2 regions of the Homoserinimonas sp. A520 genome follow, and region 1 is predicted to be linked to the other one. Evidence: predicted binding sites of a transcription regulator. Region 1 holds the regulator's gene; the other holds the start of a gene.
The links. Region 1 encodes HrcA, which represses chaperone genes, less so after heat shock. Its sites were predicted from a motif close to TTNGCACTCGNNNNNNNCGAGTGCNAA; they were not measured.
Positions count from the first base shown of each region.

Region 2: the regulator HrcA is predicted to act here: its motif matches at 2,191-2,217, upstream of groES (co-chaperone GroES).

Region 1 covers NZ_JBTMWX010000002.1:630,536-635,365, reverse strand. Annotated here, with positions in the region: gene ACX3PH_RS07635 (PhoH family protein) at 1-262, opposite strand, end outside; gene ACX3PH_RS07630 (histidine triad nucleotide-binding protein) at 294-647, opposite strand; gene ACX3PH_RS07625 (16S rRNA (uracil(1498)-N(3))-methyltransferase) at 688-1,416, opposite strand; gene dnaJ (molecular chaperone DnaJ) at 1,427-2,527, opposite strand; gene hrcA (heat-inducible transcriptional repressor HrcA) at 2,577-3,599, opposite strand; gene ACX3PH_RS07610 (DUF4870 domain-containing protein) at 3,811-4,200, shown strand; gene ACX3PH_RS07605 (DUF4870 domain-containing protein) at 4,271-4,645, shown strand; gene hemW (radical SAM family heme chaperone HemW) at 4,655-4,830, opposite strand, start outside.
Region 2 covers NZ_JBTMWX010000001.1:221,192-226,021, forward strand. Annotated here, with positions in the region: gene ACX3PH_RS01095 (ABC transporter substrate-binding protein) at 1-617, opposite strand, end outside; gene rarD (EamA family transporter RarD) at 672-1,616, opposite strand; gene groES (co-chaperone GroES) at 1,814-2,128, opposite strand; gene ACX3PH_RS01110 (THUMP-like domain-containing protein) at 2,301-3,476, shown strand; gene ACX3PH_RS01115 (DUF4190 domain-containing protein) at 3,579-4,013, opposite strand; gene ACX3PH_RS01120 (DUF4190 domain-containing protein) at 4,105-4,497, opposite strand; gene tsaD (tRNA (adenosine(37)-N6)-threonylcarbamoyltransferase complex transferase subunit TsaD) at 4,619-4,830, opposite strand, start outside.

The DNA.
Region 1 (4,830 bases):
TGGCCTGGCTCAGCGTGCTGGCCGGGTTCGAACCCGCGTCTTCGCTGAGGAGACGAGCGGATTCGGTGACATCGATCGCGGCCAATTCTTCGTCGTTGCGCACCAGTTGAACCAACTCCTCTATCAGGCGTGCAGCCGCCTTGGTGTCCTTGTCTTCACCGTCGATGGTGATGCGATTGCCACGCACCATCACGTCGACCAGCGGGAATTGCTGCTCGATCGTGAGCAACAACCGGTCTTGCGGTCCGAGCAGGCGCACCATGGCGACATCGTCGACGACGACTTCCACTCTCTTACTCGCCAAGGGTGCCTTCCGGAAGGTTGCCGCCCAGAACGTGGGCGTGCACGTGGAAGACCGTCTGCCCTACGGAGGAGCCGGTGTTGAAGACCAGGCGGAATTCTCCGCTGCAATGCTCGTCGGCGAGTTGCTGCGCCGTGGCCACAATGTCGGCCAGCAGGGCTGGGTCGCCGGCCGCCAATTCGGCGATGTTGCGGTACTCCGGGTTCTTCGGCACCACCAACAGGTGCACCGGGGCCTGCGGGGCGATGTCGCGAATCGCGATCACCGTGTCGTTCTCGAACAGGATGTCGGCGGGGATTTCGCGCGCGATGATCCGGGAGAAGACCGATGGCTCAGCTGTAGGCATGCAGCAATCTTAACCGGGTTTGTTTATCGTCGGCACTGTCTCACCAGCGCCCGAGTGCGGTGTTGAGCACGGCGATGGCCGCCGGACCCGCCGTCGAGGTGCGCAGGATCGGTGAACCGAGGCTTACCCGCTCGGCCCCCGCACGCGCGAACTGATCCAGCTCAGTGTCGGAGATTCCGCCCTCCGGCCCGACCACCAGTACCAGGTCGCGCCCATCGGGTTTGATCCCGGACAGCGGCGAACCCGCCTGCGGGTCGAGCACGAGCATCCGGGCATCCGCCCCGAGTGCGCAGAGCATGCCGGTGGAGGCCAGGGCGGATACTTCCGGAATCCACGGGCGGATCGACTGCTTGCTCGCCTCGCGCACGATCGCGCTCCACCGATCGTGGCCCTTGCGCACCTTGGCGCCCTCCCACTTGACGATCGAGCGCTTCGCGGCCCAGGGGATGACGCCGTCGACACCCAGCTCGGTCGCGGCCTGCACAGCCAGCTCGTCGCGATCGCCCTTCGCCAGCGCCTGGGCGAGCCAGACGGCCGGGCTGGCGGCCGGCGTCATCTCGGCGCCGGCGACCCGCAGGGACAATTCTTGTGGCGTTGCGGTTTCCACCGTGCCCGTCACCACCAGGCCGGCGCCATTACCAATCCGCAGCGTCTCGCCGACCTGAACCCGGCTGACACTGACCGCGTGCCTGGCTTCCGCCCCCTCGATGGACACCAGCGAGCCGACCTCGGCCGTCTCAAGGAGCTCATTCAGGTAGAAGTGCGCCACGATGCCGCGACTACAGGTTCAGGAACCGGTCGCGAAGCTTGCCGAACAGCCCCTGCTGGAACTGCGCGAGCGTCGGTGGAACGGCTTTTTGCACTTTGACGAACTGCTTGATCAGTTCTTCCGACTTGGAGTTCAGCTTGGTGGGGGTCAGCACTTGAACGCCGATCTTCAGGTCTCCGCGTCCGGTGCCCTTGAGGTGGGTGACGCCGCGGTCCTTGACGGTGATGACCTCGGCACTCTGGGTTCCCGGGTGGATATCGAGATTCACGAAGCCGTCCAGCGCCTCGAATGAGGCGCTGGTGCCCATGATCGCATCCGTCATCTGGATCTCGAGCGTCGCCAGCAGGTCGTCACCGTTGCGGCTGAACACATCGTGGTGCCGCACCTTGATTTCGAGGTACAGGTCGCCGTGCGGTCCACCGGCAGGCCCCACCTCGCCCTGGCCCGGCATCTGAAGGCGGATGCCGGTGTCCACCCCGGCAGGGATGTCCACCGGGATCTTGCGGCGGGCGCGTACGCGACCCTGGCCCTGGCAGGTGGCGCAGGGATTGGGGATGACGGTTCCGAACCCGCGGCAGGTGCCGCACGGGCTGGACGTCATGACGTTGCCGAGGAGGCTGCGAACGGTGCGCTGGATGAGGCCGCTGCCGTGGCAGATGTCGCAGGTTGCCGGCTCGGTGCCCGGTGCGCAGCACGACCCCTGACAGGTCTTGCACAGCACCGCAGTGTCGACCTCGACCTCGTGCTGGGTGCCGAAGATCACTTCGGCGAGCTCAACGTCGACCCGGATCAGCGCATCCTGGCCGCGCTCGCTGCGGGACCGTGGTGGCGAGTTCCGCCCGCCACCGCCTCCGCCGAAGAAGGTCTCGAAGATATCGCCGAACCCGAAGTCGCCGCCGAAACCGCCCTGGCCGCCCATGTCGTACTGCTGCTTCTGCTTGGGGTCGCTCAGCACGTCGTAGGCGTGAGTGACCTCCTTGAAGCGGTCAGCGGCATCCGCCCCGGAATTCACGTCAGGGTGCAGCTCACGTGCGAGCCGGCGGTACGCCTTCTTGATCTCTTCAGCCGTAGCGCTGCGCTCGACCCCGAGTACTTCGTAATGGTCAGCCAAAACCGTTCCTTGAATATGTTGTGGATTGTTGAATCTGGGTCGCCGAGGCTCAAGCCTCGCCGAGGTGACGCGTCACGTAGCGGGCGACAGCCCTGATGGCGGCCATGTTGTTCGAATAGTCCATGCGGGTCGGTCCGAGCACCCCGAGGCGGGCGAGTTCGCCGCCCGACGAGGTGTAGCCGGTCGCGACCACGGACGTCTCACCGAGGCCGAATGAGGCGTTCTCGGCGCCGATCCGCACCGACATGCCGTGCTGGTCCGGTTGCATTTCGCCGAAAAGCTTCAGGAGGGTGACCTGCTCCTCGATCGCTTCGAGCACGGGCAGGATGCTCCCCTGAAAATCTTCTTCGGTGCGAACAAGATTAGCTGCACCAGCCATCACCAGTCGATCCTGACGATTGGCCGCAACCTGTTCGATCAGTCTGGCCGCGATCTTCCGAACCGTTTCGCGGCGCTCCGCCGAGAAGGTGTCAGGAAGGTCGGCGAGAATCTCGGACGCTTTGGCCAGTTCGTGACCGCCAAGGGCCGCGTTGAACTTCGCCCTCAGCTCTGCGAGGAACTCTTCTTCCATCCCTGCGGTGATTTCGAGGATGCGCTGCTCGACCCGGCCGGTGTCGGTGATCAGCACCGTCATCAGTCGCGTGTCGCTGAGCAGCACAAGCTCGATGTGGCGGATGCGGGACCGGGTGAGGGATGGGTACTGCACCAATGCGACCTGGTGCGTGAGTTGGGACAACAGGCGCACCGTTCGAACGAGCACCTCATCGAGGTCGGTGGACTGGCCGAGGAAGGCCTCAATGGCGTGCCTCTGCGCCGCGGTCAGCGGGCGAAGGTCGGCAAGCTGGTCGACGAATACCCGATAACCCTTATCGGTCGGGACCCGACCGGACGAGGTGTGGGGAGCGGTGATCAGCTCCTCTTCTTCGAGCTGTGCCATGTCGCTGCGGATGGTGGCAGCAGAGACACCGAAGGAGTGGCGCTCGACAATCGACTTCGAACCGACAGGCTCCCGGGAGGCGACGTAATCCTGAACGATCACGCGGAGAACTTCGAGGCTGCGCTCGGAGACCATGTCGCACCCACCCTCAGTTTCTTGGCACTCTTACCTTCCGACTGCCAATTGTATCGCCTCGACCCGCCCGGATGTCCTTGCCAGAGGGCTGTGTCCGGCACTAGCTTATGGGTGCGCTTGATTAGCGGCCCCGTCATGGGGGTCTGGCATTCACCCGCCAGGAGGCTCTACCCGATGTCTAGCAGCAACTCGCAACCGAAAGGCAAAGTCAATGACCGAACAAGCTCCTTCCCCCGCCGCAGCAGCGCCGCTGTCTCAGGCGGAAGACAACCAGTGGGCGTCATTTGCGCACCTCGGCGGCATCCTCTGGATCCTGCCGCCACTGATCATCTGGCTGGTCTTCAAGGACCGCGGAGCTCACACCAACGCTGAGGGCAAGGAGTCCCTGAACTTCCAGATCACGGTGACCATTGGACACATCGCGATCATGATCATCAACGCGATCCTGACCGCCGTCACGTTCGGGTTCTGGGTTCTCATCAGCTGGATCTTCCCGCTGGCGCTCTGGGTGATCACCATCATCTTCTGCGTGCAGGGCTTCAACAAGGCGAAGGCCGGCGTGGCCTACCGCTACCCGATCAACATCCGCTTCATCAAGTAGCAGTCGGTTCGTCAAGTACAGCGAGCGGGCCGGGACACACAGTCCCGGCCTTTCTTGCTTTAATGGACCCATGACCAATTCAGCCCCACCGCCTCCCGGCGACTACCAGCCCGTCCAGCCGATGAGCCCCAGCGACGAGAAGCTGTGGGCGACGCTCGTGCACATTGGCGGTATCTTCCTCGGGGTGATCTCTCCACTGATCGGATACCTGGTGCTGAAGGACCGTGGCCCGTTCGTCCGCGCTCACACGCAGTCTGCGCTCAACTTCCAGATCACCATGACCATTGCAGCGGTGGTTGGGCTCCTGACGCTATTCGTGCTGATCGGGTTCGTGATCCTCATGGCTGTCAGCATCGTCATCATCGTGTTCAGCATCATCGCCGCGGTGAAGGCGACCAACGGTGAGTACTACAACTACCCGTTGTCGATTCCGCTGATCAAGTAGGTTTCGAAGCTACTGGACCAACCTTCGGACAACGGCGTCCGCCAGCAGCCGCCCACGCAGCGTCAACTCGATTGACCCGCGCAGGGCGGCTGCTGCGTTAACCAGCTCGTCGGCGATGAGGCCGGCGACGGCGGTGCGACCGGATGCCGGAAGCTCGCCGATCCGAAGCCCGTCACGGATGCGAG
Region 2 (4,830 bases), on a different contig from region 1:
GCAGCCGTGACAGTGGCAGCCGTGGCCCGGCCAGTGTCGTCGTCGAAATAGATGACGGCGAGGCGTGCCTCTCCACCAGCGCTGGCGAGTTCGGCGAGAACCGTGCCCTGCATGGCTGCAGAGGAGATCGTGCGGAACAGCATGCCGTCTTCGTCCAGGGCGCTCAGCCGCGGGGCTGTGGCCGCCGGCGAGATGAGGGGGATCCCCGCGGTGACCGCCTGAGGCAGGATGCGCTCCGCCAGAACCGATGAAGACGGGCCGATGATGACGTCGACCTGCTTCTCGACGAGCGCATCGAAGGATGCTTCGAGCTTCTTCTCTTTCGCTTCGCCCGAGTCGGCGTGCACGACGACGATCGACTTGCCGAGCACTCCGCCGGTCTCGTTGATCTCCTTCACGGCGAGGTCGACGCCGGCGACCTGCGCCGGCGCGATGAACGCCTGTGGCCCGGTCACCGGGAACAGCGTTCCGATCGTCAGGATGCCGTCGCCGGCCGGCAGCGGCGTGGCTGTGGGGGTGGGGCTCATTGTGGGGGCAGGGGCCGCCGAGCATCCGCTCAGCAGGCAGGCCGCAGCCACTATTGCCAGACCGGCTTGAAAGCGTCGGGTGCGCGACACGCCAGGAGTCCTCTCGTCACCCGGCATTCGCCGGGAACAGCAGAACACTACCGTCTATGCGGGGAGCGGGAGGGTGCGACGGGCCGCCCGACCGTGGGCAACGAGGTCCCAGGTGAGGATCGCAAGCGCGACCCAGACCAGGCCGAACCCGATCAGGCGTTCGATCGGCATCTCTTCGTGCATGATCAGGACGGCGAAAAGGAACTGGAGCACGGGCGCCAGGTACTGGAAGAGGCCGAGCGCCACCAAGGTAATACGCCTGGCCGCTGCAGCGAACAGCAGCAGGGGAACCGCGGTGACCACGCCGGCGGAGAGCAACAGCGCCGTGTGCCCTGCGCTCACCGTTCCGAACACGATCCCGCTGGTTGCGCCCACAATGACCAGGATCACGGATGCGACGGGCAACAGCCAGAGTGTCTCCAGCGTCAGTCCGGTGATGGCGTCGACGGACACTCCGGCCTTCTTCTTGAGAAGTCCGTACAGGCCGAAGGACAGCGCGAGAGCGAGGGCGACCCATGGAATGGAACCGTATCCGACAGCGAGCACGACGATGGCGATCGCGCTGACCCCGACCGCGAGCCACTGCAGCGGCCGAAGCCTTTCACGCAGCAGGAAGACGCCGAGCAGCACGGTGACAATGGGGTTGATGAAGTAGCCGAGCGCGGTCTCGACGATCTTCCCGTCGAGTACGGCCAGCACGAAGATCTGCCAATTCGCGTAGATGAGAGCACCGGCCAGGGCTGTGGCGAAAACCAGGCGAGGCCTGCGAAGAACAGCTATGAAGGCCGGCCACTTGCGGGTCACCGTGAGGAGGATCGCACAGAAGACCAGGGAGAACAGGATGCGCCAGGCAACGATCTCGACGCCGCCAGCTGGGGCGAGAAGCAGGAAGTACCCGGGGATCACGCCCCACAACCCGTAGGCTCCCACGGCGAAGAAGACGCCGGACCGCTGACGCGATTCGGCGTCGCTGCGAGCGGGGGTTACAGGGCTGGCCACTCGCTGAATCCTACCGGCCGGGAAATCACATCCGTCGCCCGCCGCCACCGGTGCTCATCCGGTGTCTGTCACGAGCCGGTGAATGGCAGGAAGTCATGGAACGACAGAGAGTCTCTGAACGACACTGAGTCACTGAATGACAGGGGGCCCACCGGCTTTCACCGGAGGGCCCCCTGTTGTGCGCGTGGAGCGCGGAACTAGCGAACGACCACTGCAAGCACGTCGCGAGCCGAGAGCACGAGCAGGTCTTCCCCGCCGTACTTCACCTCGGTTCCGCCGTACTTGGAGTAGATGACCTTGTCGCCAACGGCGATGTCGAGGGGAACGCGGTTGCCGTTGTCATCGATGCGGCCGGGGCCGACAGCGATAACTTCGCCCTCCTGGGGCTTTTCCTTCGCGGTGTCAGGGATGACGAGGCCGGAAGCAGTGGTCTGCTCTGCCTCGACCTGCTTGATGACAATGCGATCTTCGAGCGGCTTGATGGACACCGACACGGTTGACCTCTTTCTCATTACTTCGAAAACTTCGGTTAGCACACTCCCTATGAGAGTGCCAGAACAACTGTACTGCCCGACTAGCACTCGTGCAACGTGAGTGCCAACAACCACCACCCGGAAGTGCCCGTTGCGGAGGATTGCGCCTGTTGCGCGGGGCACATCCGACCGGAACGGGAACAATGGGGGGATGCAGAAGTCGGAGTTGCTCGAGTTGCTGTCCGCCGACGGGCTTCGGCTTCTGGACTCGCTGCCCGCTTTCGATTCGAAAGCGGATATCGTGCGCACCGTCTCAGCGCTCCGCGACGCCGGACACTCCCCAGCCATGGTCGCGGCCGTTCTCACCCAGTCGAGGCTGCGGGCGAAAGCGCCGGCCAAGTTCGGGCCGTTCGCCGCCCGGATGCTGTTCACCGAGAACGGCCTCGAGCAGGCCACCCGGCTGAGCGTTGCCGCGCTCCATGCAGGCCGGTTCCAGGCGGCCGGCGTGACGCGTGTCGCCGATCTCGGCTGCGGAATCGGCGCGGATGCCCTGGCTCTCGCCGCCCTCGACCTCGAGGTCACCGCTGTTGAGGCCGACGAGGCGACCGCGGCCATTGCCGCCTACAATCTGGCACCCTGGCCGAAGGTCACCGTGGTGCACGCCGACGCGACCACCGTCGCCCTGGACGATGTCGATGGCGTCTACCTCGACCCGGCCCGCCGCAACGAGAAGAAGCGGCTGGCCGACCCGGCCGACTGGTCGCCGTCGCTGGACTTCGCCTTCGGCCTGGGCGAGCGGATGCCCACCGGCATCAAGCTGGGACCCGGCATCGACCGAGATTTGATTCCCGCAGAAGCCGAGGCGCAGTGGGTGTCGGTGGGTCACGAAGTCGTCGAGTTGGGAGTGTGGTTCGGCGCCGTCGCCCGCCCGGGCATCCGCCGCGCCGCCCTGGTGATCGGCGACCATGGCCGTGCCGAACTGACCGGGTCAGGCGACAGCGAGGACGCCGAAGTCGGCACCCTCGGCGAGTTCGTCTACGAGCCGGACGGCGCCGTCATCCGCGCCCGCCTGATCGGTGATCTCGCCCGATCGCTGGGTGGGCGGATGCTCAGCCACGACATCGCGTACCTGACCGCCGACACGGCCATCGACACGCCGTTCGCCGCACGGTTCCGGGTGCTCGCGAAGCTGCCGCTCGATGTGAAGTCGATCCGGAAGGAGCTGGCAGCACGCTCGATCGGCACCCTCGAGATCAAGAAGCGGGGGGTGGACATCGACCCGGCGGAGTTCCGCAAGAAGCTGTCGCTGAAGGGCGCGGACTCGGCGACGCTCATCCTCACCAGGGCCGGCGGCAAGCGGGTCGCCCTGCTCGCACAGCGCGCCTGAGCGACTGAACGACTGAGCGAGCGCCGCCGAGCGCGGGTCAATCCTTCGACGGCGGGCGAAACTTGACCGGCGCGTGAAGGGTTGACCCGCGCGCGGTGTAGTTCAGGAGTAGAGGGCCCCGGTACTCGCCGCCGTGCCGACGAACCAGAGCGGGATGAACACGAGAGCCAGCGTGAAGAGGAGAACGATCAACGCCAGCGCAAGTCCGGCATACCCGGTGATGATCCCGGTCAGGGAGAAGCCCTTGGCAGTCGGTTCCCTCTTCATTCCGATGTGCCCGAGGATGACCCCGGCGAGCGCCGGAAGGAAACCCATGAGGAAGAACGACAGCACCAGTCCTACGATGCCGCACACCATCGAGGCGATGCTCAGCCCGCGAGGGGGCGCCGGCTGGCCATAACCGGCGGGGGCGTAGTACGGGGATTGGCCCGGCTGGCCGTAGGCAGGTTGCCCATAGGGCTGTTGCGCTTCCGGGGCGACTGGAGCCTGGGTCGGCTGCGCGGATGGGGCCGGCGTGCTCGGGTCTTCTGTTGTCATGTGCACATGTTATCGAAGCGAAGCCACCCTCACTTAACTGCAGCAGGGGCACGCTGCTGACAGCGCACCCCTGCAGAACCAGAGTCCGGTTCTAGTAGTTGAACGCCCCCGACGCGCCGGCGCCCGCGAGCGCCACGATCCAGAAGATCAGGCCGATGACGGCGATGGCGAGGCTCACGATTCCGAGGATGATGCCGGTCAACCACAGGCCCTTGGATGCTTGCGGCTCCTTCTTCTTGCCGAGCACACCGAGGATGATGGCGGCCGCCGGAATGAACAGGCCCAGGATCGATCCGACAATCGGGATGACGACGATCCAGGCGCCGAGGAAGGCGACGATTCCGGCGATCAGGGAAATGATGCTCAGCACAGGTGCCTTTGCCGGTGCCGCCCCACTGGTGTAAGGGGTGCCAGCGGGCCCGGCCGTGTAGCCACTGTTCGGCGGGGTCGGCTCCGGCTGTGCGGGAGGCGTGGTGTCGGACATGGTGCTGGCTCCTTTGGTTGGTGAAAACGATTCAGCGCTGCCAATCGTGGCACTACCCCTATTGGAGTGTCAACGTGAGACGGACTGTTACGCCTGCACCGTGTTCACGCCTGCACCGCGTTCAAGCCTGCACTGTGGTGACCGGCAAAGTCGAGTCGGCACCGAACCCGAGGGACGACGGCGGATGCCCGGCCTCGATCAGCTGGGCACCGAGCGCCGCGATCATGGCACCGTTGTCTGTGCAGAGCGAGAGCGGAGGGATCCGCAACTCGATGCCGTGCTCCCTGCACCGTTGTTCGGCAAGCTCACGTACGCGGGCGTTCGCGACCACAC